Regions from separate parts of the Streptococcus pasteurianus genome, predicted to be linked through region 2. Evidence: predicted binding sites of a transcription regulator. Region 2 holds the regulator's gene; each other region holds the start of a gene.

Region 1 (11,141 bases), 1.0 Mb from region 2:
TTTTTTTGTTTTATCTCTTAACTAAGAAAAGTTTTCCTTGTGTCGGAATGATAATAGTTAGCGCTAAAATAACAAAAATCAAGGTTAAAATCCCAGCTGTTCCATTAACGGTAAATGAATACCAGTAAGGCGACATTCCTTTTGGCGCATAATTGCCCCAGAAAATAAAGCCAGCGACGAAGTGCCAGAAATAGCGAACAAAGACAGCTAAAACAGCACCACCTGTTGCGTAAAATAAAGCACGTCCTTTATTGTCCTTGACCAGAGCATTTTGAAAAGGAACGGTAAAAATCCCAGCTAATCCCATGGAAACAAAGGCAAGGATATATTCAATAAGTACTTGTGATAAAGCTAAATACCAAACTTTACCAAGGATAAAATGCAGCAAGCCCCAAATCAGTCCAGCTAATATGCCATATTTTGTTCCTCGACGTAGTGCAAAGAGAACCAAGGGAATAGCTCCAAACGACGGTGTGAACCAGCTTGCAAAATCTGGAATATAAGATAAAGCCATGGCTAAAGCAGCTACCAAAGCTGTTTCAATCAAAGCAGACAGTTGAGAATTTTTTGACGACATCATTAAAAGCTCCTTTATTATACAAAGGAGCTTAATTTTCTGATAATATGTGCAATGATATTCAAAACAAAGTTTAAAACGGTCATGTCACAATCCCTACGCTCGTACTAACGAGATCAGGTTATCAGGATTTCGCAAATGCGATCTCAGCCAGAGGCACTCCTTTGTGAATCTAATCACCTATAGTCTAGCATGGAAGATAGTTTCTTGTCAAGATTAGTTTTCATGTTTTTTAAAAGTTATCACACATTTTCAAAATTAGTTCAGACTAGAGACCATAATTGTAATCGTCATCTTGCATGGCTTCAACAGAACCAAGGAGATAACCATTTCCGACCTGACTAAAGAAGTCGTGATTAGACGTTCCTGTTGAAATACCGTTCATAACAATAGGGTTAACGTCATTAGCAGTATCTGGGAAAAGAGGATCTTGCCCTAGATTCATCAGAGCTTTATTGGCATTGTAGCGTAAGAATGTCAATACTTCATCAGTCCAACCAACACCGTCATACAGCGATTTGGTATAATTTTCCTCATTTTCGTAAAGTTGATAAAGTAAATCATACATCCACTCACGAAAATTGTCTTGTTCTTCTTCAGATAATTCATTGAAACCAAGTTGGAATTTATAGCCAATGTAAGTGCCATGAACAGATTCATCGCGGATAATCAATTTGATAATTTCAGCAACGTTTGCCAATTTATTATTGCCAAGATAATAAAGTGGTGTGAAAAAACCTGAATAGAATAGGAAAGTTTCTAAGAAGGTAGAGGCAACTTTTTTTTGTAGTGCGTTTCCATTTTCATAAATATCATTGATGATTTTTGCCTTTTTTTGCAGGTAGTCATTGCTATTTGTCCATTCAAAAATGGCTTCAATTTCAGATTTTGTGTTAAGTGTTGAAAAAATCGATGAATAAGATTTGGCATGAACTGACTCCATGAATTGAATGTTATTCAGAACAGCTTCCTCATGGGGGGTTCTGACGTCCGCACGAATCGCTTCGACGCCAGATTCAGATTGCATGGTATCTAGCAAAGTTAATCCGCCAAAGACTTTTCCGACAAGGTCTTTTTCCTCTGCTGACAATTTACGCCAATCATCAAGGTCATTTGATAACGGAATACGCGTATCAAGCCAAAATTGCTCCGTCAACTTTTCCCAAGTTGATTTATCAATGATGTCTTCAATCTCGTTCCAATTAATGGCTTCATAATAAGTTTGTGACATTTATATTCTCCTAAAAGTGATTAAGAAAGCCAGCCAAACGACTGGGATTTCAGAAATAGTATTTAAATTTTTAAGATTGTTTTTTTCATGGAGTAAGCTAACCTAGCAAGAGCAAGGTATTTTGCCAAGAGTGAAAGTTACCCCAATGCTAACACCTTTTTGAATTCCTAAGCGAAAGTAGTTACTGTTTGATTTTAGCTTTTGTAGAACAAGTATAAGTTTTTAAAAGATTACGCCATGTCATTATGACTTGCTAATAGTTGTTCGATAAAGTCACACCACATAATTAATCGATTTGATACTAGTTGATTAATGGAGTTGGTAAAGGAGTTAACCATTTCGCTATAACGTTTTACGTCTTGCTATTAGGTCCTTTAGGACCAATACGAGTATTGGAAAAGGTTACGACACGTAATTAATCGACTCGATACTAGTCGATTAATGGAGTTAGTAAGTGAGTTAGCCATTCGCCATAGCGAATAGCGTAGTCTGACAGACGTTTTAACGTCTAGTCAGACTTACTCAGTTAAATTACACAGCTTTCGCATTGGTTTGAGCCGACTTCATCACCGTCATCGGTAAAGGTACGGATGTAGTAGATTGATTTAATGCCTTTATTAAAGGCGTAATGGCGCAGGATAGAAAGGTCACGAGTGGTTTGTTTGCTTTGCGTTTTCCATTCATAGAGGCCTTGCGGAATATCGCTGCGCAGAAAGAGCGTTAGTGACAATCCTTGGTCAACGTGTTCAGTCGCCGCAGCATAAACATCAATGACTTTTCGCATATCCATATCATAAGCAGAAGTGTAATAAGGAATAGTATCTGTAGATAAACCAGCAGCTGGGTAATAAATCTTACCAATTTTCTTTTCCTGACGTTCCTCAATACGTTGCGTAATCGGGTGAAGTGACGCAGAAACATCATTAATGTAAGAAATAGAACCATTTGGAGCAACTGCTAGACGATTTTGGTGGTAAAGTCCGTCTGTCATCACAGCATCGCGGAGCTTAGCCCAATCTTCACCACTAGGAATAAAATGTTCTGCAAAGAGTTCTTTCACACGGTCAGATTTTGGGACAAATTCACCTGTAATGTATTTATCAAAATAGCTTCCGTCAGCGTATTTTGAGTTTTCAAACCCTACAAATGTTTGCTTGCGTTCACGAGCGATATGATTTGATTCCACCAAAGTCCAATAATTCATTAACATAAAGTAAATATTGGTAAATTCAATGGATTCTGGGCTACCATAATGAATGTGATGTTGAGCTAGGAAAGTATGAAGCCCCATAGCACCAAGTCCAAAGGTATGCGCTTGTTCGTTGCCATGCTTGATTGTTGGCACAGCTTCAATAGATGAGGTGTCCGAAACAAAGGTCAAGGCGCGTGTCATAGCTTTGATAGAACGTCCAAAATCAGGTGAAGTCATCATATTAACCACATTTGTTGAGCCCAAATTACATGAAATATCAGTTCCCATTTTGACAAATTCTTGAGCGTCGTTAATCACGCTAGGGGTTTGAACCTGAAGCACTTCTGAACAAAGATTTGACATGATAATTTTACCGTCAATTGGATTGGTACGATTAGCTGTATCAATATTGACCACGTAAGGGTAACCAGATTCTTGTTGTAATTTTGAAATTTCAGTTTCCAAATCACGTGCTCTAATTTTGGTTTTGACGATATTTGGATTAGCAACCATTTTGTCATATTCAGCCGTAATATCAACATAGCTATAAGGTACGCCGTATTCACGCTCAACACTATATGGGCTAAAGAGATACATCTCTTCGTTATTGCGAGCTAATTCGTAAAATTTATCAGGCACAGTGATACCAAGTGAGAGAGTTTTGACACGGATTTTTTCGTCAGCATTCTCTTTTTTTGTTGATAGAAACGCCATGATATCTGGGTGGAAAACATCAAGGTAAACAGCACCAGCCCCTTGACGTTGCCCCAGTTGGTTAGAATATGAAAAACTATCTTCAAAGAGCTTCATGACAGGAACAACACCAGAAGCTGCCCCTTCATAACCCTTGATAGGAGCACCAGCCTCACGCAGATTTGAAAGACTGATACCAACACCCCCACCGATACGGGACAATTGTAGCGCTGAATTAATAGAACGCCCAATCGAATTCATGTCGTCAGTTACTGAAATGAGAAAACAAGAGACAAATTCACCACGGCGACTACGACCAGCATTTAAAAAGGAAGGTGTAGCAGGCTGATAGCGTTGATGAATCATTTCAGTTGCCAAATCACGTGCCAATTCTTCATTACCGTCAGCAAAATAAAGGGCATTAAAAAGAATACGGTCTTCAATGCTTTCCAGATAATGTTTACCGTCATTTGTCTTTAAAGCATATTGCTGATAAAACTTATAGGCGGCCATGAAAGATTTAAAACGAAAGCCTTGTGCTTGCAAATCCTTAGCCACAGTCTCAATAAAATCTGGCGTATACTTGTTGATAAATTCTGACTCGATATAATCATTATCAATCAAATAGTTGATTTTATCGATAATCGTGTCAAAAGTCATTGAATATGGAATGACATTTTCACGAAAGAAAGCTTTAAGGGCTTCTTTATCTTTATTCAGGGGAATTTGTCCATTCACAGGACGGTTAATTTCATTATTAAGGCGAAAATAAGAAACATCGCCGAGATTTTTAAGACTCATAAAGTAAGATACCAACGCTCATTAATTGAAGTGTGGTAACTCCTTTCTAATTTTAATTTAATATAGAAGGTTTAGATAATTTCTTTTAATTTTGCAGGTTGAAAGCCAGAAAAAATAATGTCACCTGCTTTAATGACTGGCGCAGCAGAGAAGCCAAGGTCTTTTACATAATCAATCATCTCAGGACGTTCGTCGATGTTGATTTCTTGGTAATCAGCTCCCTCTTTATCCAAGAGTTTTTTTGTCATTTTACACTGCATACAGTTATTTTTTGAAAAAATTGTGATTTTATTAGCCATTAGGGCATCCTCCTAAAAAATATTTCCTTATGGGAAACTCAATGCTAATTTAGAATAACCAAAATTAGTCAAAAAAGCAAGAAAAATCTCTCGAAAAAACACAATATGTAGTATTTAAAAATGATATAACACACAAAATATTGTAAAATCAAGCTTTTTAGAAATGCTAAAGTTTTATATTATATGATATGTCATAAAACCTAACACGATATTATAGGTTGTACTTGACTAAATATTCTGAAAGCTGTATAATTAAAAAAATTTATTATATTTCGGGGGTTGTACATGACAGAATTTTTATCAAAGTTTTCCTTAAAAGATAGTGAGTATTCGTATTTTAATCTTGAAGAAGCGGTTTCACATTATGGAGGAGATATCAAGAAAATCCCTTACACTATTCGTATATTACTTGAAAGTTTACTCAGAAAGTATGACGGTGTAGATGTTACAAAAAATCACATTGAAAATTTAGCAACTTACAATCCTAAAAAAACAGGCGGAGAAGTTCCGTTCAAACCAAGTCGTGTCATCTTACAAGATTTTACAGGCGTTCCTGTTGTTGTTGACCTTGCATCAATGCGTGATGCCATTGTTACCAATGGTGGAGATGCTGAACTTATTAATCCAGACATTCCAGTTGATTTGGTTATTGATCACAGTGTCCAAGTCGATTTCTTTGGCTGTGACACAGCTTTAGAAGATAATATTAACCTTGAATTTAAACGTAACAATGAACGCTATGAATTTTTGAAATGGGCAGAAAAATCGTTTGATAACTACCGTGCGGTGCCACCTGCAACTGGTATCATTCACCAAGTTAACATTGAATTCCTTAGTGATGTTGTCATTGAAAAAGAAGGCATGCTTTATCCAGACTCAATGTTTGGTACTGATAGTCACACAACAATGATTAACGGTATTGGTGTCCTTGGTTGGGGTGTCGGAGGTATCGAAGCAGAAGCAGCAATGCTTGGTGAAGCATCGTTCTTTCCAGTTCCAGAAGTTATCGGTGTTCGTTTGACAGGTAAACTTCCTAAAATTGCCACCGCTACCGATTTAGCTCTTAAAGTGACACAAGTTCTTCGTCAAGAAAAAGTTGTTGGTAAATTCGTTGAATATTTTGGTGATGGTTTATCAAATCTTAGCCTTGCCGAACGTGCCACCGTTGCCAATATGGCACCAGAATACGGTGCAACTTGCGGCTATTTCCCAATTGATGATGAAACGCTCAATTATATGCGTTTAACAAACCGTAAAGAAGACCATATTGCTTTAACAAAAGAATATGTCAAACACAATAATCTTTTTTACGACCCAGAGCATCAAGCGGAATACACTAAAGTCGTTGAAATTGATTTATCAACAATTTCACCAAGTATTTCTGGACCAAAACGTCCACAAGATTTGATTGATTTGACACAAGCCAAACAAACTTTCCAAGAAAGCTTAGTTCGTGAAGCTGGTGTTCAAGGCTTTGGTTTGACAGCTGATGAAATCAATAAAAAAGCAACCGTTCATTTTGATGACCAAGATATTAAGATTCAAACAGGACATGTGGCTATCGCAGCTATCACATCATGTACAAATACCTCAAACCCTTACGTCTTGATGTCAGCTGGTTTGCTTGCGAAAAATGCTGTTGAACGTGGCTTGCGCGTAGCTCCAACAGTTAAAACATCACTTGCTCCAGGGTCTAAGGTGGTTACAGGTTACCTACGTAATTCTGGTTTGCAAACTTACTTAGATACACTTGGCTTTAACATTGTCGGTTATGGTTGTACGACATGTATCGGTAACTCAGGTAGCCTTCGTCCAGAAGTGGCAGAAGCTATTACAGAGACAGACTTGTTAGTATCTGCTGTTTTATCAGGTAATCGTAACTTTGAAGGACGTGTCAATCCGCTTGTCAAAGCAAACTTTCTTGCTAGCCCACCACTTGTTGTGGCATATGCACTTGCTGGAAATACAAATATTGATTTAACAACAGAACCACTTGGTTTTGATCAAAATAATGCACCTGTTTATCTTAAAGACATCATGCCAACCAATGATGAAGTGGCAGAATATGTCAATAAATACGTGACACGTGAATTGTTCGAACAAGAATATGAACATGTCTTTACAGACAGTGAAAAATGGAATCAAATTCCAACAGAAGAAAGTAAGATTTACCGTTGGAATGAATCGTCAACTTATATTCAAAATCCACCATATTTTGACAAGCTAGGTGATGATTTAGCAATTAAGCCATTGAGAAATCTTAAGCCATTAGCCAAATTTGGTGATAGTGTGACAACTGACCACATTTCACCTGCTGGTAATATTGCTAAAAATAGCCCAGCTGCTAAGTATTTAGATAATCGTGGTGTTGATTACGTTGACTTCAACTCATATGGTAGCCGTCGTGGTAATCACGAAGTCATGATGCGTGGAACATTTGCCAATATTCGTATCCAAAACCAATTAGCGGACGGTAAAATTGGCGGTTACACAAAATACAACGGCGAAATCATGCCAATTTATGACGCTGCTATGCATTATAAAGAAGATAATGTCGATACTTTAGTCATTGCAGGTAAAGATTATGGTATGGGATCTAGTCGCGACTGGGCTGCCAAAGGTTCTAACCTTCTTGGGGTTAAAGCTGTTTTGGCTGAAAGTTTTGAACGTATTCACCGCTCAAATCTTGTCATGATGGGTGTACTACCATTGCAATTCTTAGAAGGTGATACAGCAGAAAGCCTTGGTTTAACTGGTCTTGAAACATACGATATTAATCTTTCAGAAAATCCTGGTATTCACGATATTATTGATGTTGTAGCTCGTGATGACTCAGGTGAAAAACACTTTAAAGCCATGCTACGTTTTGATGCCGACGCTGACATTCGTTACTATAAAAACGGCGGTATCTTACCAATGGTTGTTAGAAAGAAATTGGAGGAAGCGTAATCTATGACAGGAGGAAGCGGATTAAAAGATTTAATAGCTTGTAATACCTATATTAGTTCAATTATTGATGACAATTTATCCTACGCAGGTTATAATATTTCTGAATTAATGGATAACGATGCTAGTTTTGAAGAAGTGATTTACCTTCTTTGGAATTTGCATTTGCCAAATAGAGCAGAGCTTGGTAGTTTTGTGAAAGAACTTCGTGAAAATTATGCTATCAGCGATGCGGTTGAACAATGCATTATGATTCAGTCGCGCAGCCATTTGCACCCAATGAGCGTGCTTCGTTCAACAGTTAGTTTGCTTGGTGTGTATAATGTCAATGCTGAAGATAGTTCTGAAGAAGCAACATATGAACAATCTATTCAATTAATGGCTAAAATGCCAACTATTATTGCAATTTTTGCGCGTTTACGTGACGGGAAAACACCAGTTGCCCCACGTGAAGATTTAGGATTTGCAGCGAATTTCCTTTATATGTTAAACGGCGAAGAACCAACACCATTGCAAGTGAAAGCTTTAAATCGTGCCTTGGTTTTACACGCTGACCATGAATTAAATGCGTCAACATTCGCAGCGCGTGTTTGTGCGTCAACATTGGCTGATATTTATTCTTGTGTGACAACTGCAATTGGTACGCTTAAAGGACCACTTCACGGTGGTGCTAATGAACGTGTCTTTGACATGTTAACTGAAATTCGTGAAATGGGTGATACCAAAGCGTATTTGAAAGAAAAATTGGATTCGCAAGAAAAAATCATGGGCTTTGGTCACCGTGTTTATAAAACACAAGACCCACGTGAAAAATATTTGCGTGAAATGGCACAAGCTCTTACCGAAGGTACTGAAAACGAAGTGTGGTTCAACTTGTCACGTGAAATTGAAGATTACATGAAACACACTAAAGGGCTTATCCCAAATGTCGATTTCTATTCGGCAACAGTTTACCATGTTCTTGGTATTGATAGCTCGATTTTTACCCTTATTTTTGCAATGAGCCGTGTATCAGGCTGGATTGCTCATATTCAAGAACAACAAAAAAATAACAAATTGATTCGACCACGTTCTCATTATACTGGAGAGCTCGGTTTGAAATACACACCACTTGAAGAACGCTAAAAAGCCTTAGAAAGGAAAAACGAGAAAAATGGCAGATAAAATCATTTTAGAAAATGGTCACTTGACTGTTTCTAACAATCCAATTATTCCTTTTATTGAAGGGGATGGTGTTGGACGTGACATTTGGAAAAATGCGCGTGCTGTCTTTGATGCAGCGATTGATAAAGCTTACCAAGGTCAGAAAAAAATTGAATGGTTTGAGCTTTTAGCTGGTAAAAAAGCGCATGAAGCAACAGGAGAATGGTTACCAGAAGCAACTCTTGAAACGATTAAAGAAGATTTGGTCGCTATCAAAGGTCCACTAGAAACACCAGTTGGTGGTGGAATTCGTTCACTAAATGTTGCCCTTCGTCAAGAATTGGATTTATACGCTTGTGTGCGTCCTGTTCGTTATTTTAAAGGGATTGAAAGCCCACTTAAAGAACCAGAAAAAACAAGCATTACTATTTTCCGTGAAAATACGGAAGATATTTATGCAGGTATCGAGTGGAATGCTGGCACAGAAGAAGTGAAAAAAGTCATTGATTTCTTGCAAACTGAAATGTCTGTCAGCAAGATTCGTTTTCCTGAAACAAGTAGTATCGGAATCAAACCAATCTCACAAGAAGGTAGTGAACGTTTGATTCGCTCTGCGATTGAATACGCTCTTGCTAATAATTTGACTAAAGTCACTCTTGTTCACAAAGGAAATATTCAAAAGTTCACAGAAGGTGGCTTCCGTAGCTGGGGTTATGACCTTGCAAAACGTGAATACGCTGATGAATTAGCCAGCGGAAAATTGGTGATTAATGACATTATTGCTGATAATTTCTTGCAACAAATTTTGCTTAATCCTGAAAAATTTGATGTTGTGGCTTTGACAAACCTCAATGGTGACTATGCTAGTGATGCCCTTGCTGCCCAAGTTGGTGGTATTGGAATCTCACCAGGTGCCAATATCAACTATTTAACAGGTCACGCTATTTTTGAAGCAACACACGGAACTGCACCAGATATTGCTGGTAAAGACATTGCCAATCCATGCTCTGTTCTTTTGTCTGGTTGCATGTTGTTTGATTACATTGGTTGGACAGAAGTAGCTAGTTTAATCACAGCAGCGATTGAAAAAACATTTGCACAAGGTCAATTTACAGCTGATTTGGCGCAAGAAAAAGTAGCTTGCTCAACAAGTGGATTTGCAGCAAAGCTTATTGAAAATTTGTAAAACAATAACCTAGAACACGTCTTGTTCTAGGTTTTTTGATATAATGAAAATAGTTTGAATTTTAGAAGGTTGGAGTTTTATGACATATTCATTGGCAGACATTATCTTTTTGTTTTTTATTTATTCGTTTGTAGGCTGGCTTTGGGAGACGGTTTATTGTTCGATTAAGGATAAGAAGTTTGCTTATCGTGGTTTTTTAGTGGGACCGTATTGTCCAGTTTATGGCTTTGCAGTGACAACGGTTTTACTAGCGACAGAGCCGTTTCAGAGCAATATTTTATGGCTGTTCTTGAGTGGTTTGCTTGTAGCAACAGCATTTGAATATGTTGCAGGTTGGTTGCTAGAAACGGTCTTTCATATGAAATTATGGGACTACAGTCAGGAGTTTGGTAATATTCAGGGACGTATTGCACCGCGGATATCACTTTTCTGGGGATTTGGAATTGTTGTTCTCGTTAAATTTATTCAACCAGGAGTGATGGGGCTAATTAATCACCTGAATGATTGGTTAGCATTAGGTATTGTTGTTGTGATGACTGCAGATTTGATTTGGACAGTTGTCGATACGGTGAAATTCCAACAAGCTGCTACTGCTTTTGAAAAATACGTTCGTGCCGAGCAAGAAAAATTACGCGAATCAGTACGAACAGAAGTTGGTGATTTAACACAGCAAGCTGAAGTCTTTAGCAAACGTTTGGAAAATTTACGACTTCACATCAATGAAACCTTGAGAGAAAAAGGAATCGAGCCATTCCGTTTCAATCAACGTCGTATGCTTAGAAACTATAAGAATTTCCGATTAACAACAGCGCCATTCTTAAACGAAATTCGCAAACAAACAGCTGCCTTAAAAGAAAAACGTAATGAGAAAAACAATCATTAAGATAATAAAAGCACCCTAACGGTGAGAATTCATCTCGCTAGGGTGCTTTTTACGTCATGTCAATGTTTTAGTTACTATGAGGTTGGAAACGTATTTTTAGAATTGACAATGACTAGTCAAATAGCTAATTACATTACTGATTATACACGATTAATAAAGAGAAAAAAGTTTTTTGTAACTATTTGAAAAT
Region 2 (11,141 bases):
TTACTATTCAACGGCGAAAGTTTACTCCAAAAACACAAAAGAAGTTATTGGCTATGTGACGCTTTTTCAACACTTTAGCTCCTACTATCGGATGCGATATTGTCTTGTAGCAATCCTTTTGATTACAGAGTTGGCTGAGATGGGGTTAATTTCACATGTTCTTTTCTCTTCGACAAAACGCTTTTTACGTCCGTTGGAAGAATTTCAAGGAGTTGTTAGTAATATTGCCGAAACCCCTGGTGATTTGACTGTCCGTAGTGCTATTCATTCTGGAGATGAAATTGAAGAAATTTCTGCTAACTTTGATAAAATGCTAGACCAAATTGAAGGGTATACTAAAAGACAAGCGCGTTTTGTTAGTGATGTTAGTCATGAATTACGAACACCGATTGCAGTTATTAAAGGACATCTTGGTTTACTGAAACGTTGGGGGAAAGAAGACCAACATATTCTTGAAGAAAGTTTAGATGCTGCTTATCATGAAACGGATCGAATGTCCATTATGGTTAATGAAATGCTAGATATGGTTCGTGTTCAGGGAAGTTTTGATTTACACAAAGGTGAAAAAACAGATTTGAAAAAATCAATTGAATTTGTTTTGGGAAATTTCCGTATTTTGCACCCAGATTTTAATTTTCAATTTTCAACAAGTGTGGAAGAATGTGTCTTTGCAGAAATTTACAAAAATCATTTCGAACAGGCAATTTTGATTTTAATTGATAATGGCGTAAAATATTCTTCTGGAAGTAAAATAATACATGTGACTTTGGACGTCCAAGGAGATGATGCTATTATCAAAGTTCAGGATGAAGGAGAAGGTATTTCTCAGGAAGACCTAAAATATATTTTTGAACGTTTTTATCGAACAGATAAATCACGTAATTGTGTTTCGACACAAGGAGGTCTTGGGATTGGTTTAGCTATTCTTAAGCAGATTGTTAATGCTTATGAGATCAATGTTAGCGTTAATAGTGTTGTTGATGAAGGCACGGAGTTTACATTGGTTATTCCGATAATTAAGGCAAAACAAGATAAAACAGACTGAGTTTTTCTCTCGGTCTGTTCGTTTTTCTAATAAAGCATAATTGAACGGTCAATTTTTTATTAGAAAAGGGACAAGGTTTAAAAAATGGGAAAAGTTTTGGCTGATATGGTCAAACTGGTATTACTTTCCTAATGATTGATTTTATGTTAGAATAAAGTATTAAATTAATTGGTAAAATGGGGTGTTTGCATGCGTTGTCCAAAATGTAATTATAATAAATCAAGTGTTATTGATAGTCGCCAAGCTGAGGACGGAAATACCATTAGACGTCGTCGCGAATGTGAAAATTGTCATACACGTTTCACGACTTTTGAACGTGTTGAAGAATTGCCCTTACTAGTCATAAAAAAAGATGGAACGCGTGAACAATTTTCTCGTGAAAAGATTTTAAATGGTATTTTCCAAAGTGCTCAAAAACGTCCAGTATCAAGCGATGATATTGAACAAGTTGTCTCACGTATCGAGCAAAAAGTTCGTAGTGAGTACGAGGGTGAGGTTCCGAGTACAGCCATTGGTAACCTTGTCATGGATGAATTAGCTGAACTTGATGAGATCACTTATGTGCGTTTTGCCTCTGTTTACAAATCGTTTAAGGACGTTGATGAGATTGAAGAACTTCTACAACAAATTACCAAACGAGTTCATAGTAAGAAGAAAAGAAGTAATTTAAATGAGACCGATTGATGAGTTTTCTTATATCAAAAATAATAAGGTTTTATTAGATTCTGATAGTCTTAGCCAGTTGTATCACCCAGTGATTGGAAATCACGCGGTTTTGCTTTACGATTATTTATTGGCATTTTTTGATAATGGTGTTAAACGTCATAAATTTAGTGAGATTCTCAATCATTTGCAATTAAGCATGCATCAGGCGGAAGAAGCTTTTGCAATTTTGACTGCTGTTGATTTGCTTGTTTTGTACCAAACACGTGATGCTTATGTTTTAAAATTACAGCCAGCTTTGAATCGTGAAACTTTTCTTAGCAATCCTATCTATCGTCGTTTGTTAGAGCAGGAAATTGGAGATGTTGCAGTGGCGGAATTGGATATTAAAATTCCGCAAGAGGCTAGAGATATTTCCAAAAAATTCTCGGATATTTTTTCAGCAGAGGGGACACCAAAGCCAAAAGCAAATGTGTCAAAAAATCATTTTGATTTGGATAGCTTTGAGCGTTTGATGTTGCGTGATGGCCTGCAATTTAAAGATGAAAAAGCAGATGTTGTTTCGATTTACAGCCTTGCTGACCAATACACAATGAATTGGTTTGATACCTATCATTTGGCAAAAAGCACGGCTATTAATGGTAAAATTTCACCACAACGAATGACTGTTCAGTTGGAACAACAAAAAAATACGACATCACAAGATCAAAGCAAAGAGCAATTTGATGCCAAGGAACAAGTGATTATTCGTGAAGCTAAGCAAGCTAATGCAAGAGAATTTTTGGAGAAAATCAAAGCACCACGTCGTGCAGTAGTTACCGAGAGTGAGCGAAAATTATTGGAAGAATTAGCCAACATGAGCTTTTTAGATGAAGTAATTAACGTTATGGTGCTTTATACTTTAAGTAAAACACAGTCAGCTAATCTCAATAAACCTTACATTATGAAGGTAGCAAATGATTTTGCCTATCAAAATATTACGACTGCTGAAGCTGCTGTTTTGAAAATGCGTAGCTTTACCCAACGCAATAAAGACCGTAAAACACAAGCAAAGGTTGCTAAAAGCAATGTCCCTGAATGGACAGCAAAAGAATACAAGCACGTTGCTACTGCTGAAGAAAAGGCAAAATTGGAAGAACTCAAACGTAGCATGTTAGAAGATTAAGGAGCGAATGATGGAAAAAATCGGACAAACCTTGGCTAAACAGCTTCGCCAAAGTCACACAGACCTTAATGAATTGACCCAAGTTATTTTAGCAGATAAGGAAATTGCTGATTTTATCACGTCAAATGGCTTGACTCAGAAGCAAATTAACCGTAGCTTACCTAAGTTTAATCAATTCATGGTGGAGCGTGAAAAATTTCAAAATCAGGATAAATCCTATATTGCTAAAGGTTACAAGCCTGCTCTTAGCATGAATGAGGGCTATGCAGATGTCATTTATTTGGAAACACGCGAGTTAGTCGAGGCTAAAAAACGTCAAGATATTAAAAATCGTGTGACTTTGATTGGTTTGCCAGCTAGTCTCAAACACATTTCAACAGATGATCTTGATTTAGGAGACCCAAATCGTATTGAAATTTACAATTATTTGAACGATTACCAAAAAAATCTTGAGACTGGAACTCAAAAAGGGCTTTACGTTTTTGGAAATTTTGGTGTTGGGAAGTCTTATTTGATGGCTTATCTAGCAAATCGTTTATCTGCCAAGTACGGCAAGTCAACGACCTTGCTTCATTTTCCGACTTTCTGTGTTGATATTAAAAATGCTATCAATACAGGAACGGTGAAAGAGCAAATTGACCAAATCAAACAATCTGAAATTTTAGTTCTTGATGATATTGGGGCAGAGCAACAAAGCCCATGGATTCGTGATGATGTTTTGCAGGTTATTTTACAATACCGCATGCAAGAAAATCTCTTGACATTCTTTACATCAAATCTTGATGTTAAAGGACTTGAAGAACATTTTGCGGCATCACGTTCAGGTGATGAAACATGGCAAGCCAAGCGTGTCATGGAACGTATTCGTTATTTGGCTCGTGAAATTCATTTACAAGGTGATAATCGTCGCTAATCGTAAATCATTAAAAGTGATAAAATAGATAAAAGAATTTGAAAGGAATAAATTCGACAAAGGGATTCTTGAGAAATCAAAATGTCTTTCGTGTGGAAAAAAATCCACTTAAAATAGTTTAGACTGTTTTAACGAAGCTGGTACTAGAAGAATTATGGCTTTACCTACAGTTGCTATTGTCGGGCGTCCAAATGTTGGAAAATCGACTTTGTTTAACCGTATTGCCGGTGAGCGCATTTCAATTGTGGAAGATGTCGAAGGTGTTACACGTGACCGCATTTACACAACGGGTGAATGGCTTAACCGCAAGTTTTCATTGATTGATACTGGTGGTATTGATGACGTTGATGCACCATTTATGGAACAAATCAAACACCAAGCTGACATTGCGATGACTGAAGCAGATGTTATCGTGTTTGTGGTTTCAGGAAAAGAAGGCGTTACAGATGCTGATGAATATGTTTCAAAAATCTTGTATCGTACTAATAAACCAGTGATTTTAGTGGTCAATAAAGTTGACAACCCTGAAATGCGTAGTGATATTTATGACTTTTACTCACTTGGTCTTGGGGACCCATATCCAGTATCATCTGTTCACGGTATTGGTACAGGGGATGTCTTGGATGCTATCGTTGAAAATCTGCCTGTTGAGGAAGAGGACGAAAATCCAGATATTATCAAATTCAGTTTGATTGGTCGTCCAAACGTTGGTAAATCAAGTTTGATTAATGCGATTCTTGGTGAAGAACGTGTGATTGCAAGCCCAATTGCAGGGACAACACGTGATGCTATCGACACAAACTTTACGGACAGCGACGGTCAAGAATACACAATGATTGACACCGCAGGTATGCGTAAATCTGGTAAGGTTTATGAAAATACTGAAAAATATTCAGTAATGCGTTCAATGCGTGCCATTGATCGTTCAGACATCGTTCTTATGGTTATCAATGCCGAAGAAGGAATTCGTGAGTACGATAAACGTATTGCAGGATTTGCTCACGAAGCTGGTAAAGGAATCATTATCGTTGTTAACAAATGGGATACAATTGAAAAGGACAACCATACAGTTGTAAAATGGGAAGAAGATATTCGTGATCAATTCCAATTCTTGTCATATGCACCAATTGTCTTTGTTTCAGCGGCGACAAAACAACGCTTGAACAAATTACCTGATATGATTAAGAAAATTAGCGCAAGCCAAAACAAACGTATTCCGTCAGCTGTGCTTAATGATGTTATCATGGATGCTATTGCTATCAACCCAACACCAACAGATAAAGGGAAACGTTTGAAAATCTTCTACGGCACACAAGTTTCTGTTAAACCACCAACGTTTGTTATCTTTGTTAACGAAGAAGAACTCATGCACTTCTCATATATGCGTTTCTTGGAAAATCAAATCCGTGCAGCTTTCGGCTTTGAAGGCACACCAATCAATTTGATTGCCCGCAAACGTAAATAAGATTTAAAAGCACCGTTTGTGGTGCTTTTTTTGCTGCATTTGGAAAATATCGCTAAAAATAAAATTAAAAGGATTATTTTTTCAAGCTAAAGAGGGCTGAATTTGATATAATAAAAGGATAAGGAAAAAGGTGGTGGCTAAGAGTGGGTAGAATGATTCCAGGTCGAATTCGCAATCAGGGAATAGAACTTTACGAACAAGGTTTGGTTGATATTGTTAGTAAACAAGAAGAAGTAATTCAAGCGAAAGTTGGTGTACATCATCTTCAGTATGCTTTAGAAGATGAACAAGTGAGATGTGATTGTGATCTGTTTGCCAAGAAAAAATATTGTGAGCATTTGGCGGCTTTAGAGTACTTCCTAAAGAATAATACAGAAGGCAAAGAGTTGTCAGATGAGCTTAGTTCACATCAAGAAATTCAGCAAGAAACGAAAAAAGTAACCTCATTTGGTAGTGTCTTTCTGGACGGCTTGGTTATCAACGATGACGACACAACAAAATACCGTTTAGCAGCTTATGGTAATCAGAGCCCCTATTCATCAGATTATTGGTGGACGTTAAAAATTAATCGTTTGCCTGATGACCGTGCTTATGTTGTCCGAGACATTAAAGCCTTTTTAGCGATTATTAAAAGCGAAGGCTATTATCAAATTGGGAAAAATTATTTTGAACCTTTGTCTTTGATTCAATTTGATGAGGCTAGTAAAGACTTAATTCAATTTTTATGGCGTGTCTTGCCAGATAGTGACCGTGTTGATTTGGAGTATATTTTGCCAAATCACGGTCGAAATCTTGCGTTGACAAGTGGGACATTTGAGGAAGGCATTTCATTGTTAAACGCGCTTTATGATTTCTCATTTGAACACAATCATCAAAATTATGGGCAACTGGTTTTTAGACCATTAGATGCCTCAGAAGGGCTGTTGTCATTTAAAGTCATGGTTCACCGTCAATCAATTGAACTAATTATTACAGAAAAAACATTTCAGCCACTTTTTGACAATACTTTCTTATTTACAAATGGTATGATTTACGGTTTGAATTTGAAACAACAAAAAATCTTAGCCGCTGTTCGTAGTCTGCCGATTGAGTCTGATTTAGCGAAGCATTTGTTCTTTGATTTGGATGACCAAGCAAAATTAGCTGCTAGTTTGCTTGATTTTAAAGAGCTTGGAGTGGTTGAAGCTCCGAAAAGTTTTGAAATTCATGACTTTGTACCTTCTTTCCATTTAATGTTAAATGAATACCAAGAGATTGCTTTAAAGGTGACTTTTGATTATGGTACGGTTAAGGTCAGTAGTAAACGTGAACTCGAAGACTTACCATTTGCTAGTCATTTTAAGCATGAAGAACGTGTGTTTAGGACTTTAGAAGCAAATGGCTTTGCTGCCTCGTTTTCATCTTACCATGCACCTTTGGCGAATGAAGATTTATACGACTTTTTTACCAATACTTTGGAACAATTGGAACGTTTAGGTAAGGTAATCCTGTCTGATGATCTTGAGGAAATGCGTCAGTTTGAGCGCCCACAAGTTTCTGTTCAAACAAATGGTGGTTTGTTGGATATTTCTTTTGATTTTTCAACTATTTTTGAAAACGATATTGATGCTGCCTTAGAAGCACTCTTTAAAAATCAACCCTATTTTGTGAATGATGCTGGTAAATTAGTTGTTTTTGATGAGGAAACACAACGTGTCAGCAATGCTTTGCAAAAATTACGAGCTAAGCAGCTGAAAAATGGGCATTTACAATTAGAAGCCATTTCAGCGTTCCAAATTTCAGATTTATTCCAAGACAATGATCGTGTGACATTTTCAAAAGAAGTTGAACAATTGGCACACGATTTGAGACACCCAGAAAATTTTGAGGTTACGATTCCGGAATTAAACACGCAGTTGCGAGATTATCAGACGACTGGTGTTCGTTGGTTATCTATGCTTGACCATTACGGATTTGGTGGTATTTTAGCTGATGATATGGGACTCGGTAAAACCTTACAAACAATTGCTTTTCTAACCTCTAAATTAACGCCAGAAACACGCATTTTGATTTTATCGCCGTCAAGTTTGATTTACAATTGGCAGGATGAATTTACCCGCTTTGCACCAGAAATTGATGTCGTTGTGGCTTACGGTTTAAAAGCAGTGCGTGATGATATTATTTCGCAAAATCATCAGGTTGTGATTACTAGTTATTCCTCTTTCCGTCAAGATTTTGACGAATATAGTCAATTGAATTTTGATTATTTGATTTTGGATGAAGCGCAAGTGATGAAAAATACACAAACGAAGATTGCTCATTATTTGCGCCAATTTAAGGTTAAAAATTGTTTTGCTCTTTCTGGAACACCGATTGAAAATAAATTATTGGAAATCTGGTCAATTTTCCAAATTGTTTTACCAGGATTATTGCCAGATAAAAAACGTTTCCTCAAAATGGAAGCTAAGCAAGTGGCACGTTTTATTAAGCCATTTATCATGCGTCGCCGTAAAGAAGAAGTTCTTCCAGAATTACCAGATTTGATTGAAATTAATTATCCTAATGAGCTTGATCATAAGCAAAAAGCGATTTATTTAGCACAGCTTCGACAAATGCAAGAAACGATTGCAGGAGCATCTGATGCCGATATTAATCGTCGTAAGATTGAGATTTTATCAGGTATTACGCGTTTGCGGCAAATTTGTGACACACCAAGTCTCTTTATGGATTACAATGGTGAAAGTGGCAAACTAGATAGTCTTCGCACTCTCTTGATACAAGTTAAAGAAAATGGACACCGTGCTCTTATCTTTTCACAATTTAGAGGGATGCTTGATATTGCAGAAAAAGAAATGGAAGAGCTTGGTTTAACTTCCTACAAGATTACAGGGTCAACACCAGCGAATGCCCGTCAAGAAATGACACGAGCTTTTAATAATGGCTCAAAAGATACCTTCTTAATTTCTTTGAAAGCAGGTGGTGTAGGACTTAACTTGACTGGTGCCGATACGGTTATCTTGATTGACCTTTGGTGGAATCCAGCTGTTGAAATGCAAGCCATTAGCCGTGCTCATCGTATTGGTCAAAAAGCAAACGTCGAAGTTTATCGCTTAATTACACGCGGAACCATTGAAGAAAAAATTCTAGAAATGCAAGAAAGCAAGAAAAATCTTGTAACAACGGTACTTGATGGTAATGAAACTCGTGCTAGTATGACCATTGAAGACATTAAAGAAATTTTAGGTGTCGATTAATAATCTTAACGTCAGTTTTTCAGCTATGAAAGACTGACTTTCTTTTGTGAAAACTTTGAAAAAATACCTGAATTAGTTTATAATAAAAATGCTACAAAGTTGGGGTTTGATTTGAGCTAATTTTGGTTTCTAACTTTATTTTGAGATGGAATCTTTGAGTTACTAGGACGTAGGTCATGATAGTGACTATTTGCCTTGACTTCTTAGTGAGTGATGATAAGTAATTGGCATAGTGTGTTGAGAAAGGAAGTGATGCTGTGAGTAAAACTGTAAGACGCTTTCCCTTAGTTGCTGATGGTGAGCCAGTAAGTAATCCATCAAAAGCAATGGCTTTATACGAAAATGAAGATTTAATTACCAATATTCATGGAACTTATCATGAAAAGGACTACGACAACGTCACTAGAGACGATAACTTTGTTGGAAATATAAAAAATGATGCAGAGCGCATAAAAACAGTTAGCGAAGGTAAATCTTATGCGGAATTAGCGCGCGATGAAGCGAGACGAGATATTAAGAAAAAGCGTCAAGCTTACTTATCTAACGACGTTAAAAAGATGCCGTCAAAAGCAACTTTTCAACAACAACTAAAGGCTACTTTACCTAAAACTCCTGCTAAACCGACTAATAAACTTAGTCATTTAACAGAAAAAATGCATCAAGAAGACTATATCTTGGCAGAAATTCCCGTAACGTATAAAGAGCCAGATAATTCTTCTGTACCAAAACCAAAGAAAAACAACTATGATTTCTTGAAACGTAGCCAAATTTACAATAAGGAAGCTCAACAAAGCCAAAGGGAGCATAAGGTTGCTCAAGAGTTAAATTTGACACGCTTTGATGACGCTAATTAAACTGCCTAGCAGTTATTAAATAGAGGAGAAAAAATGTCTAAAACCTATCATTTTATCGGAATTAAAGGATCTGGTATGAGTGCCCTTGCCTTAATGTTGCACCAAATGGGACATAAGGTTCAAGGGAGTGATGTTAGTAAATATTACTTTACACAACGTGGTTTAGAACAAGCAGGCATTAAAATCTTGCCATTTTCTGAAGACAATATCACATCAGACGTTGAATTAATTGCCGGTAATGCTTTCCGTGAAGATAATAATGTTGAAATTGCCTATGCCGTTAATAATGGCTTTAAATTCAAACGATATCACGAATTCCTAGGTGATTTCATGCGCCAATTCACAAGTTTTGGTGTTGCAGGTGCACACGGAAAAACATCAACTACAGGTTTGTTGTCACATGTATTAAAAAATATTACAGATACCTCTTATTTGATTGGTGATGGTACTGGTCGTGGGTCAGCTAACAGCAACTATTTTGTTTTTGAGTCTGATGAATATCAACGCCATTTCATGCCTTATCACCCAGAATATTCTATTATTACAAATATTGACTTTGACCACCCTGATTATTTCAAGAGCATCGATGATGTTTTTGATGCATTTAATGACTATGCAAAACAAGTTCAAAAAGCTTTGTTCTTGTATGGTGATGATGCTTATCTTCGTAAAATCACGTCAGATGCTGACATTTACTACTATGGATTCAAAGATACAGATGACTTTGTTGCCTATGATATTGTTCGCACAACAAACGGTTCTGTTTTCAAAGTGAGACACGGTGATGAAGAACTTGGTTCATTCCATCTTCCAGCGTTTGGTCTCCACAATATTTTGAATGCGACTGCCGTTGTTGCCAATCTTTATATCGCTGGTATTGATATGGAATTGGTAGCAGAGCATATGAAGACATTTGCAGGGGTTAAACGTCGTTTCACTGAAAAAGTAATTAATAACACGACTATTATCGATGATTTTGCACACCATCCAACTGAAATCATTGCGACACTTGATGCTGCTCGCCAAAAATATCCAAGCAAGGAAATTGTAGCGATTTTCCAACCACACACCTTCACACGTACAATTGCCCTTTTGGATGAATTTACGAATGCTTTGAATCAAGCAGATTCTGTTTACTTGGCACCAATCTATGGTTCAGCACGTGAAGTTGACCACGGTGATGTTAAAGTTGAAGATTTAGCTAGTAAAATCCAAAAATCAGCTAAGGTGATTAGTCTTGAAAATGTATCACCACTACTTGACCATGATAGTGCCATTTATGTTTTTATGGGGGCTGGTGATATCCAAATGTATGAACGTGCTTTTGAAGAATTGTTAGCAAATTTGGCTAATAATACGCAATAAAAAATGTGGTGAAAAGGAGCAAAGAGCTCTTTTTCTTTTGAGGATGATTCTATGATGATAAGGAATGTATGTCTTGAGGATTTACAAGATATTATAGATATTGAACGCAAGAATTTCTCTGCAGAAGAAGCAGCAAGCCTAAAAGATATGAAGGAACGCATTCTGACTATTCCAGATACTTTTTTAGTAGCTGAGATTGACGGAAAGATTTGTGGCTATGTTGAAGGACCTGCCATTTTTCAACGCTATTTAACAGATGATTTATTCCATCAGGTTGTTTCAAATCCAGTTGACGGAGGATTTATTGCAATCACAAGCCTTTCAGTGGCTCCTGATTTCAAAGGACAAGGTATTGGAATGGCTTTACTGGCGACAATGAAAGATTTAGCAATTGCTCAAAAACGTATAGGGATTACACTTACTTGTCATGAGAATTTA
Region 3 (11,141 bases), 880 kb from region 2:
TAAACCAAGTATCAAGAACGTCTTCGTCTTGAGTCCATCCGTCACCTTCTGGAGCTTCTTCACCAACGTACATTTCACCTTCAGCATTGTACCATGCAGGGATTTGGTGACCCCACCATAATTGACGAGAAATAACCCAGTCGTGAACGTTTTCCATCCATTGAAGGAAAGTATCGTTGAAACGTGGTGGGTAGAATTTTACTTCGTCATCAGTGTCTTGGTTAGCAATAGCATTTTTAGCCAATTGATCCATTTTAACGAACCATTGTGTTGACAAACGTGGCTCAACTGGCACACCAGTACGTTCTGAGTGACCAACGCTATGAACCATTTTTTCGATTTCAACAAGCGCACCGATTTCTTCCAATTTTTTAACGACAGCTTTTCGAGCTTCAAAGCGGTCCATACCAGCAAATTCACCAGCAAGTTCGTTCATTGTACCGTCATCATTCATGACGTTGATTTGTGGCAAGTTATGACGCTGACCAACTAAGAAGTCATTAGGGTCGTGTGCTGGAGTGATTTTAACCACACCAGTACCAAATTCTGGGTCAGCGTGTTCATCACCGACGATTGGAATAGCTTTGTTAACGATTGGAAGGATAACATTTTGACCAATCAAATCTTTGTAACGGTCATCATTTGGGTTAACCGCAACGGCTACGTCACCGAACATTGTTTCAGGACGAGTTGTGGCAACTTCAAGGCTACGTGAACCATCTTCCAACATGTAGTTCATGTGGTAGAAAGCACCTTCGACATCTTTGTGGATAACTTCGATATCAGAAAGGGCTGTACGAGCTTTTGGATCCCAGTTGATGATAAATTCACCACGATAAATCCAACCTTTTTTATAAAGTTCAACAAAGACTTTACGAACCGCTTTTGACAATCCTTCATCAAGAGTGAAACGTTCACGTGAGTAGTCAACAGAGATACCCATTTTACCCCATTGTTGTTTGATTGTTGATGCATATTCATCTTTCCATTCCCAGACTTTATCAAGGAATTTTTCACGACCAAGGTCGTAACGTGAGATACCACCTTCAGCAAGACGTGCCTCAACTTTTGCCTGTGTTGCAATCCCCGCATGGTCCATACCAGGAAGCCATAAAGTATCAAAACCTTGCATACGTTTTTGACGGATAATAATATCTTGCAAAGTAGTATCCCAAGCGTGACCAAGGTGAAGTTTACCAGTTACGTTTGGTGGTGGAATAACGATAGAATACGGATGAGCTTTCTTATCGCCAGAAGGCTTGAAAACATCCTCATCTAACCATTTTTGATAACGCCCAGCCTCAACCTCAGCTGGGTTATATTTTGGTGAAAGTTCTTTTGACATAATGTGTCCTTTCTACATTTTTTCAATATCATTTGAATCATTAAAATCAATCACAACAGTAAAAATAAGAGGTTTATTGCTCTGAGCAAAAGCTTCAAAAAAATTCATTCTAATTTTCCGAATGAGTTCAGTTGAGATAGACCCATATTCCATAAAACGCCTAACAAAATCAATGCTATCATGATTATGAAACAAAGTCATATTGGTCATCTTTTCAATTTCTTGACCAATCGTCATCTTACCTGAAGCTTGTGCACCAATAATAACAAGATTCATCATCTACCCTCCCACTCATTTTTCAACAATCCATAGCGCAACAGGTCACAACGTTTTCCTTGTGCGTCTTTGCGGTCGCGGATTCAAGCTTCGAGGGTGAAACCTAGTTTTTCAGCAATACGTTGGCTTGCTTTGTTGTAACCATAACATTCAATTTCAATTTTGTGGAGATTGAGTAGGGTAAATCCAACTTTCAACAGCGCACGCGCAGCTTCTGGCACGAGCCCTTGACCCCAATAATCTGGATGAAGCAGATAGCCCATTTCAAGAACATCATCAGCATGGCGCTTATTAAAATCAACCAAACCAATGACTTTATTTGTCCCTTTTAAGCAAATACCATAACCAAACGGCATCTTCTGCTCAAGCCAGCACTTTGGCATAATGTTTTCAAGATAATATGCCTCTGCTTCCACACTTTCTGCAGGTGGAAAACCAGCTGGCCAAGTCACTTCTGGCAATCTCGCATAAGCAAAAATATCATCAGCATCTGAAATCAGACGTTGACGCAAATATAGCCGTTCTGTCTCAATATCAGGAAGTTTACTTTCCTTAATCTGACCCCAAATTTTAATCATAAGTTCTCTACCATTTTGGTGGTAAAAAATCGCCCCTGTCTTTCGACAGGGACGAACTTTTTATAAATCCGCGGTACCACCCACATTCGAGTGACTAGCACTCGCAACTTGATTATTCAGTTACAACGTTCAGCAACCAGTCTTAATATTTGTACGGATTTCTCAACCACACCGCTCTCTGTAACAAATGTTTTTTAAGACACCTCTGAATGTTTTTATTTTAACAGATTTAGTCAGCTAACGCAAATAGATTAAGCTTTGAAAGCTACACCATTTTCTTTCAATTTATTAACAGTTGCTGGACCAACTCCTTTAAAGGCCAAAACGTCTTTTTCAGTAAAGTTTTTGAAATCGGAAACTGATTTAATCCCTTCATTATAAAGTGTTTCAATAAGTTTTGGTCGAATGCCCTCTACGGCAGAAATCGCTGAAAATTCTTCCAAACTAAGAGTCGCTTTTGAAACAACATTAGTAGCTACTTTAGCAGCTGCTTTGATAATGCCTGCGCGTTTCAATTTCAATAAGTACTCTTTTTTTCGATTCTTTTTCTTTGCCATTTTAGTAATTTCTCTCCCCTAAAAGATTATCTGGTAATTCGTGGAAACCTTTTCCGGCTTTATAATTAGCAAATTTGCCTTGGATAAATTTGTAAGCATCTAACTTACTTTCATAACGGATGTAGGCATCAGCTGCGCGTTCATCCTTGTCTTCTTCCACAATCTTACGACTAGCTTCCATCGCCATTTCGTTGATTGCGATTTGTGAATCTACCCAAGCTTCAAATTCTTTTAAAAATTCTTGTTCGTAAGTCATAAACACCTCTCGTCTGATTTCCTAGGTCATATTATAACACAAACATAGGCAAAAAGAGAAGTTTGTAAAGGATTTGTAACATGATTTCCACGAATCATTTCTTTTTACAGGGAAATTTTCTGAAAAAACTATTTTTTAGTGAATCATCTTGTTTTTTCCAGAGTTTTTAAGTAAAATATTAAAAATCTTTTGAAATTCAAGGAGGATGTGTTGGCATGATTTTATCACAATTTGACCATCAGCAAACGGCGATTATTAACCCAGAAGATGTCATCCAAGCTTTGCCAGATTTTCCCAAAACCGCTGTAACCTGTTTTGCAAGAGGAACTTTCGCACGAATCTTAGCTGAATTTCCTCACCGTGAAATCGCAAAAACAAGTGTCGCAAATTTGGAAATTCCAATCTATGAGCTAAATTTTCAGGGTCAAAAAATTGCTTTTTTCAACTCCTATGTTGGGGCAAGTGGCTGTGTTGCTATTTTAGAGGATATTATTGCTATGGGTGCTGAAAATATCCTTGTTTTTGGCACGTGTGGTGTCCTAGATAGCAATATCAAAGAAACCTCAATCATCATTCCTACAAGCGCTATTCGCGACGAAGGCACAAGCTATCACTACGCTCCGTCAGCAAGTGAAATTGCGCTCAATCACACCTATCGCAAACAGTTTAAACAGTTTCTTGACGCGCAAAATATCTCCTATACAGAAGGAAAAGTTTGGACAACTGACGGCATTTACCGTGAAACCCATCAAAAGACGGCAAATCGAAAGACACAAGGTGCTATCGCCGTTGATATGGAATGCTCTGCGATTGCCGCATTTGCCAACTTCCGCAAGATTAATCATTTTCAATTCTTTTATTCGGCTGACAATCTAGATGCCGAAGCTTGGGAACCTCGAACTTTGGCTAACGATGCTGACCTTGAAACCAAAGACCGTATTGCAAACATTGCTTTAAGTTTTGCCGTTGAATTATTCCGTTAACATCATTATAATAGTGATAATTTTTTTCGAAAAGAGAAGAAACATGGAGATTAAATTTAAATCATTTACTGATGAAGATACCGCTCAAGCCATTGCGATTTAGAATCAAGTCGTGACCGACGGAGTAGCCTTTCCACAAACTGAAACCTTAACTCTTGAGACAGGAAAAGCCTTTTTCAAAGCCCAAACTTACACAGGCGTTGCCTACCAAGCAGATACTGGACAAATTGTCGGTCTGTATATTCTTCACTTAAATAATGTGGGACGTTGTGGACATATTTGCAACACCAGCTACGCTGTTGATAGTCATTTTAGTGGATAACATATCGGTGAAAAACTCGTCCGACGTTCTATGACGACTGCCAAAAAATTAAGATTTAGAATTCTTCAGTTCAATGCCGTTGTCAAATCAAACCATGTTGCACTTACCCTCTATCCAAAATTAGTCTTCCACCAACTTGGAACAATTCCAACAGGATTTCTCAATAAAAAGCATCCTGATATTACCTTTATGGTAACCTAGCAGGAGGCTTTTTGTTATTTTGTTCAAGCTATCCGTTCAAATAAAAGTAACCAGTATAGTACAAAAATAATAATTTTCAAGTCTTGCAAAACACAAAATATAGTGCTAAGATTTTATACAGAGTACAAGATATTGTGTTTAATATGCAGTTTCAACAAGAATGATTTCTTGCCACTACCCACTACATAGATAATACTTAGAGGAAGGAGGCTATCTTCTTATTTCCACAATACCGTAACTCCCACCAAACATTTACTACCATTTTCTAAATAGATGCTCAAATCTATTTCCATAACTATTCTCACTTACATTAGCATATTGGAGGTGCATTACCATCGTGATTATTCTAGCAGGAATGATAGGAGTTGGAAAAACTACCTACACTTCTCTTTTAGCCAAAGAATTAGGCACAACAGCTTTCTTCGAACCTGTTGATAACAACCCTATTTTAGATAAATATTATGAAGACCCTGAAAAATACGGCTTTGCTTTGCAGATTTATTTTCTAAATAAACGCTTTAAAGCCATTAAAAAAGCTTATTATACTGATAATAATGTCTTAGACCGTTCCATCTACGAAGACGCTCTCTTTACGTATATCAATACCCTTCAAGGCAGTATCAGCGAACAAGAATATAAGATTTACCTAGAATTGTTAGATAACATGATGGAGGAGATTGACGGACTTCCTAAAAAATCCCCTGATTTGCTCATTTACCTCGAAGGCAGTTTTGACCACATCATGAACAACATCAAAAAACGTGGACGTGATTTTGAACAGCCTGATAATGCTAATGGGCTCACTGATTACTACAAACTCCTTCACACACACTACAACAGCTGGTATGAAAACTACCAATACAGTCCTAAAATGAAAATCAACACCGACCATATCGATGTTACAAAATCGGAGGACTGGGCAAAAGTTTATCAAATGATCCGTCAAGAAATGAAATCAATTGGAATTGGAGATTAACATTTTTTGAAAAATAATTATCACTTAAAAATTCTTTCAACCTTGCATGGAATACACTAAAGAAAAACTGTTTGTCATTATCGCTTTTCTGGCATCACTTAGCTTTACCCTCTATGGCATGTTACCGACACTAGTCACAGGTGATTTTACCGCCTTAAATACTCTCTCAATTATCATGTCAATCTTTGGCTTTATCGGAACATGGACTTTGGCGCTCCAATGGTAGCCCACCTTTAAGGCAAATGGGATTCAAAACATCGCTGGGATTTTAGTTGCTAGGATGCAAGGCATTTACGGTGATATGTTTATAAGTTTTTATTATCTCGTAACCGAATTTGTCAGGCATTACAGTTAGAAAAAACGCTGTAATGATAATGGTAAACTTGTTGTCGATAAAAAATTCGGAGCCAAAGACGTTTTTCTCGCTATCTTCTTTTGGACAATTGGACTTGGCTTTCTGTCTTACTGGATGGGTGGATAAAAAATTGTCCTCGATGCTTTGACAAACGGACTATCATTCACTGCTCAACAACGACAAGTAAAAGGGCACCTTGATGGCTACTACATTTGGCTTTTGGTTGACTTTCTTAGTTTTATGCTATTTATTTCCATTGGAAACCAAATCGTCGCTTTCAGCTACCTCAGCATGTTTGCTCAAGGATTGGTTGGGATTATGATTTGGAAGAAAGGCAAAGGACAAGCTTAAATTTTCACTAAAAAAAGCCTCAAGCGAGGCTTCCAAACTATCTTTGCCGCCACCGAGAATTGAACTCGGAACGGAGCATTACCATTGCTCTATTATACCATTTAACTATAGCGGCTACCTACTTATAGTAACATGAAATCACTTTCCTAGCAAGAAAAAGTTATCAAATTCATTCTTATCAAACTACTCCACTAAACCTGCATTTCATGTTTATAAATAAAAGTTTAACTCAGAATATGAGTTAAGCTTTTTGTATAACTTCATGAATTGATTTGACAGGTTTTACATGGTTATCGTGCTCACCTAACATTTTTTCCATCCAAATCATATCATACCAATGATTAAATTTATAGCCAGACTGGTGAAATTTTCCGACTAACTGGTAACCAAGGGCACGGTGGAATTTTTCACTGCCATTTGTCAAATAAGCATCTTCTGTCTCAGTTGAAGCAATGCAAGCATTGAGATTCAAAATTCCCATTTTTATCAAGTATTCTTCCAAAGCACGGTAAATTTGACGTCCTACACCTTTTCCACGCACAGCCTTGTCCAAATACACCGTTGCCTCAGCCGACCAAGCATAAGCAGCTCTTGGATGAAAAGATGACGCGTAAGCATAACCCAAAATCTGCCCTGCCTCTTCTGCTACCAAATACGGATAAAAAGCCATAATAGAGCGCATTCGTTTCTGAAATTCCTCTAAACTTGGCACCTCATACTCAAAAGTAATAGCCGTCTTTTCAACATAATAACGATAAATAGCAAGTAAATCTTTGGCATCCTCTAAACGAGCCAAACGAATGATAACTGTCATATTTCCCAAAATACCCTCTCGAACGTAATTTTTCACCAGTATATCGAGAAAATCCTTTACTGTCAAAAATAAAGCGACACCTTTCGTTAGCTATTTTCTACTCTTAAAACGTTATTTACTCTGTTCGAATAACCAATCACGCATCAACTTGTTATTGCTTCTGTCCATATTTGCTATATGTGAATTTATCCAATAGATATTTTCAGTTTTTTGCCTAAAACAGAAATCACTTACGCACTAATTTCACTACCGCTTCTGTCCGTGCGGTATGCGGAAACATATCCACCGACTGAATGTAATGAACGTCGTAAACTTTACTCAACTTGACCAAATCTCGAGCTAACGTTGCGGTATTACATGACACATAAACCATTTTAGCAGGCTGATATTTCAAAATAGTATCCAAAAGCTTATCATCAATTCCCGTACGTGGTGGGTCAACAATCAAAGCATCTGCACGATAACCTTCCTTGTACCACTTAGGAATAATATCCTCTGCGCGCCCAGCTTCGTAGTGAGTATTCTCAAAGCCCATACGCTGCGCATTTTTCTTGGCATCAGCAATCGCCTCTGGAATAATATCCATACCGCGAACGCTCTTCACCTTAGCTGCAAATGCAAAACCAATTGTCCCAACACCACAATAAGCATCAATAACATGGTCATTTTCTGAAACATCAAGCGCTGCAACAGCTTGGCCATACAACACTTCTGTTTGCTGTGGATTCAACTGGTAAAAAGCTCGTGGCGAAAGCAAAAATTGATAATCTAAAACTTCCTCGGAAATATCAGCATTTCCCCAGATAACTTCAGTTTTTTCACCATAAATTTCACTTGATTTAGAACGGTTAACATTAACAGCAATTCCTTTAATCATATTAAATTCAGCCGTTAATTGCTTAATGACAGGGGCTAAAAAAACATCTCGACTAGTGATAAAAATCAGCTGCACTTGATTAGTCGCAATAGCTTTACGAATCATAACCGTACGCACCCCAGTAATTTTACGTTCATCGTAAATTGGAATGTGGTGCTTTTCTAAAAGTTCAGTCACACGATTAATAATCGCTTGCGTCAATTCATCTTGCACCAAGCAATCTCTAATATCAACCAAACGATGACTACCTTCTTCAAAAAGACCAGATTTTACACTTCCTTTAAATGAACGTGTTTGAAATTGCAACTTGGCACGATAATGATATGGCACCTCCATACCAAGCGTATGGCGAATATCATAATTCTCGTAGCCAGCAGGCTTAAATTTTGTCAACGACTGAGCAATCACATCATCCTTAAACTCTAACTGCTTATCATAACGAAGATGCATGATTTGACAACCACCACATTTTCGATAAATCGGACACGCAGGCTCCACACGAAATTTCGATTTTTTATTAATGGTTATCAGTCTTGCTTGTGCAAAATTACGTTTAACCACTGTAATCTGACAAAAAATATCCTCACCCTTTAAAGCCCCTGGGACAAACACCAAGGTTTTCTTATAAAATCCAATCCCTTCACCATTGATTCCCATACGCTTAATTTTCAAAGGAATTTTTTGCTTTACTTTTAAATTCATTAGTGACTAAATATGACTCCTATATCTTTTAAATTTTCTATCGTAACTTTTCCAATTTTCGGCAAATCCAAAATCTCTTCTTCAGACCATACCTTGAAATCATTGATGCTATAAATACCATTTTCTTCAAAGACATCAAGCTGCGCTGTCGTCAAAAAATCAAGCTCATCCAACAGTATATCCATTACCGTATCCAAACAATAACTGCTCAAATACCCCGAAAGATAACTTGCTGCTCTCTCCAGCAACGGCAAAACAAGACGAAACGCCGCATAAACAACCTCAATATCATTTCCAGCATACTCAAGTTTTAAACCAGAATTATCTTCTGCCAAGATCTTGCTCAATGACAAATCCGAACGTAAACAAAAGTCCTCAAATCCCTCAACTTCATCAAATAATCGTTTGAGCAATTCATGAGCAGTAAAATCATCATCCGCAAGAATCGCACCAATCAAAAGAAGCGTTTGTAGCAAATAATCATGTTCATAAGAAACACAATTCTCACAAAAAGCCTTAGCTGATGCATAATCCGACATCAAAATATAAAGTGACACAATTTCATAATGACAACCATGGTCACCATTTTCATCACATTTATTTAACTCCTCAAACTGTGTTAAAGCCTTTTGATAAAGTCCATTTACCTTATAAAGCGATGCTAATCTCAATTTTTCACTAAAAAAAGCAAAAGACATTTGTTCAGAATTCCCAGCCAAAGAATCGAGCATCTTTTCAAGAGCCTTGATATCAAAATACAAATCATCCGATAACCGAACATCTCTAGGTACAACTTGTTCATCTCTTTTGCCAGCAAAATCAAGCACATCATCGTCAAACATGAAATCATCCAAATCCCAAAAATCTTCCCCTGCTAACTCAGAAAGCTCTTTTTTCTGAAGAATTGTCTCCCAATCAATTATTTTATTCTTATCACCTTTCATCATCTCACCCTCCCATCTCTACACTTTAATTCTAATCCCTTCTATTTTAACATTTTTGTTATAATGAATATATGAAAATCACTAAAATTGAAAAGAAAAAACGACTTTATCTTTTAGAAATCGACGCTGATGATAAACTTTACGTTACAGAAGACACTATTGTTCACTTCATGTTAAGTAAAAATATGGAAATTGACGAAGCAACACTCAAAGACATTCAAAAGTTTGCTCAGTTTTCTTATGGCAAAAATCTAGCGCTTTATCACATTTCTTTTAAACAACGCACAGCTGCTGAAGTCAAAAAATACCTTGAACAGCATGATATTGACAGCCCTTATATCCCTGAAATTCTTGAAAATCTCAAAAAAGAAAACTGGATTAACGACGAGCAATACGTTGAGACGTATTTATCACAAAATCTCAATACAGGTGACAAAGGTGCCTACGTTTTAAAACAAAAACTCATTCAAAAAGGAATTAATTCCCAACTCATTGACCAAAAATTAGCCAATTTAGACTTCTCACCTCTCTCCGAAAAAGTAGCTCAAAAACTTCTCCGAAAATATCAGCATAAACTCTCAACAAAAACACTTAAAGATAAAATCATTCAAAATATGATGAATAAAGGTTTTTCCTACTCAGAAGCCAAAATAGCTTTTGAAAACCTTGAAGTTGAAAAAGATAGCGAACAAGAATTTGAATTACTTTATAAAGAACTCGATAAACAATATCGAAAATATAGTAAAAAATATGATGGCTACGAATTAAAACAACGGCTAACCCAGTCACTCGCACGAAAAGGATTCAATTTTGATGACATAGCCAGCGCCCTCAGAGACTATTTATAGAAATAAATAACATTTCTAAGTGTCTTTTTTCAGAAAATTATGATAAACTATAACAGATAAGTTTAATTGTAGAAAGTTGGTAAGGCATGAAATTACCTAAGGAAGGCGACTTTATTACAATTCAAAGTTATAAGCATGATGGTAGTTTGCACCGCACATGGCGCGACACTATGGTACTAAAAACAACAGATAATGCTGTTATAGGAGTTAACGATCATACACTAGTCACAGAAGGTGATGGGCGACGTTGGGTTACGCGAGAACCAGCTATCCTTTATTTTCATAAAAAATACTGGTTTAACATTATTGCTATGATAAGAGATAACGGTGTTTCATACTACTGCAATCTTGCCAGTCCATACGTTATGGATGAGGAGGCTCTTAAGTATATTGACTATGATTTAGACGTCAAAGTCTTTGCAGATGGCGAAAAAAGACTACTTGACGTCGATGAGTACGAATTACATAAGCAAGAAATGGGCTACTCTCCAGACATTGATTTTATTCTAAAAGAGAATGTCAAAATTCTCGTTGACTGGATTAATAATGGCAAAGGACCGTTTTCACAAGCCTATATTAATATTTGGTACAAACGTTATCTTGAACTGAAGAATCGTTAAAAGTTGCAAGCACTCCTTTTTGGAGTGCTTTTACACTACTTGAAAGGAGTAACTCACAATGGCATTTGAAAAAAACAAAGAACGTTATGCAAGCTTTGGCGTCACTACTAGCTTACCACATGAAATTATAGATACA

What was found. Region 2 encodes NrdR, which represses ribonucleotide reductase genes. Its sites were predicted from a motif close to ACACNATATATNGTGT; they were not measured.
Region 1: nrdH (glutaredoxin-like protein NrdH) is a predicted target of NrdR. The motif match lies at 4,892-4,907, and genes of this name have one in related genera.
Region 3: E8M05_RS02640 (deoxynucleoside kinase) is a predicted target of NrdR. The motif match lies at 4,609-4,624, and genes of this name have one in related genera.

What each region holds. Positions count from the first base shown of each region.
Region 1 is NZ_CP039457.1:617,086-628,226, forward strand. Features, by position in the region: gene thiT (energy-coupled thiamine transporter ThiT) at 11-577, opposite strand; TPP riboswitch at 654-751, opposite strand; gene nrdF (class 1b ribonucleoside-diphosphate reductase subunit beta) at 846-1,808, opposite strand; gene nrdE (class 1b ribonucleoside-diphosphate reductase subunit alpha) at 2,335-4,494, opposite strand; gene nrdH (glutaredoxin-like protein NrdH) at 4,566-4,793, opposite strand; gene acnA (aconitate hydratase AcnA) at 5,079-7,742, shown strand; gene E8M05_RS03440 (citrate synthase) at 7,746-8,864, shown strand; gene icd (NADP-dependent isocitrate dehydrogenase) at 8,893-10,068, shown strand; gene E8M05_RS03450 (putative ABC transporter permease) at 10,148-10,951, shown strand.
Region 2 is NZ_CP039457.1:1,733,101-1,744,241, reverse strand. Features, by position in the region: gene E8M05_RS09120 (HAMP domain-containing sensor histidine kinase) at 1-1,045, shown strand, start outside; gene nrdR (transcriptional regulator NrdR) at 1,235-1,729, shown strand; gene E8M05_RS09110 (DnaD domain-containing protein) at 1,716-2,873, shown strand; gene dnaI (primosomal protein DnaI) at 2,884-3,786, shown strand; gene der (ribosome biogenesis GTPase Der) at 3,941-5,251, shown strand; gene E8M05_RS09095 (pilus expression-regulating Snf2 family helicase) at 5,395-8,484, shown strand; gene E8M05_RS09090 (divisome accessory protein ZapJ) at 8,742-9,338, shown strand; gene murC (UDP-N-acetylmuramate--L-alanine ligase) at 9,372-10,703, shown strand; gene E8M05_RS09080 (GNAT family N-acetyltransferase) at 10,755-11,141, shown strand, end outside.
Region 3 is NZ_CP039457.1:462,910-474,050, reverse strand. Features, by position in the region: gene E8M05_RS02675 (valine--tRNA ligase) at 1-1,345, opposite strand, end outside; partial or broken gene E8M05_RS02670 (shikimate kinase) at 1,370-1,621, opposite strand; partial or broken gene E8M05_RS02665 (GNAT family N-acetyltransferase) at 1,621-2,199, opposite strand; gene E8M05_RS02660 (helix-hairpin-helix domain-containing protein) at 2,451-2,756, opposite strand; gene E8M05_RS02655 (DUF1912 family protein) at 2,758-3,012, opposite strand; gene E8M05_RS02650 (nucleoside phosphorylase) at 3,228-3,995, shown strand; gene E8M05_RS11415 (hypothetical protein) at 4,108-4,317, shown strand; gene E8M05_RS11410 (hypothetical protein) at 4,348-4,518, shown strand; gene E8M05_RS02640 (deoxynucleoside kinase) at 4,856-5,494, shown strand; gene E8M05_RS11405 (hypothetical protein) at 5,541-5,720, shown strand; gene E8M05_RS11400 (nicotinamide mononucleotide transporter) at 5,994-6,200, shown strand; tRNA gene E8M05_RS02630 (tRNA-Thr) at 6,245-6,315, opposite strand; gene E8M05_RS02625 (GNAT family N-acetyltransferase) at 6,442-7,014, opposite strand; gene rlmD (23S rRNA (uracil(1939)-C(5))-methyltransferase RlmD) at 7,241-8,593, opposite strand; gene E8M05_RS02615 (DNA-binding protein) at 8,593-9,537, opposite strand; gene recX (recombination regulator RecX) at 9,609-10,385, shown strand; gene ntdP (nucleoside tri-diphosphate phosphatase) at 10,472-11,005, shown strand; gene E8M05_RS02600 (DUF960 domain-containing protein) at 11,064-11,141, shown strand, end outside.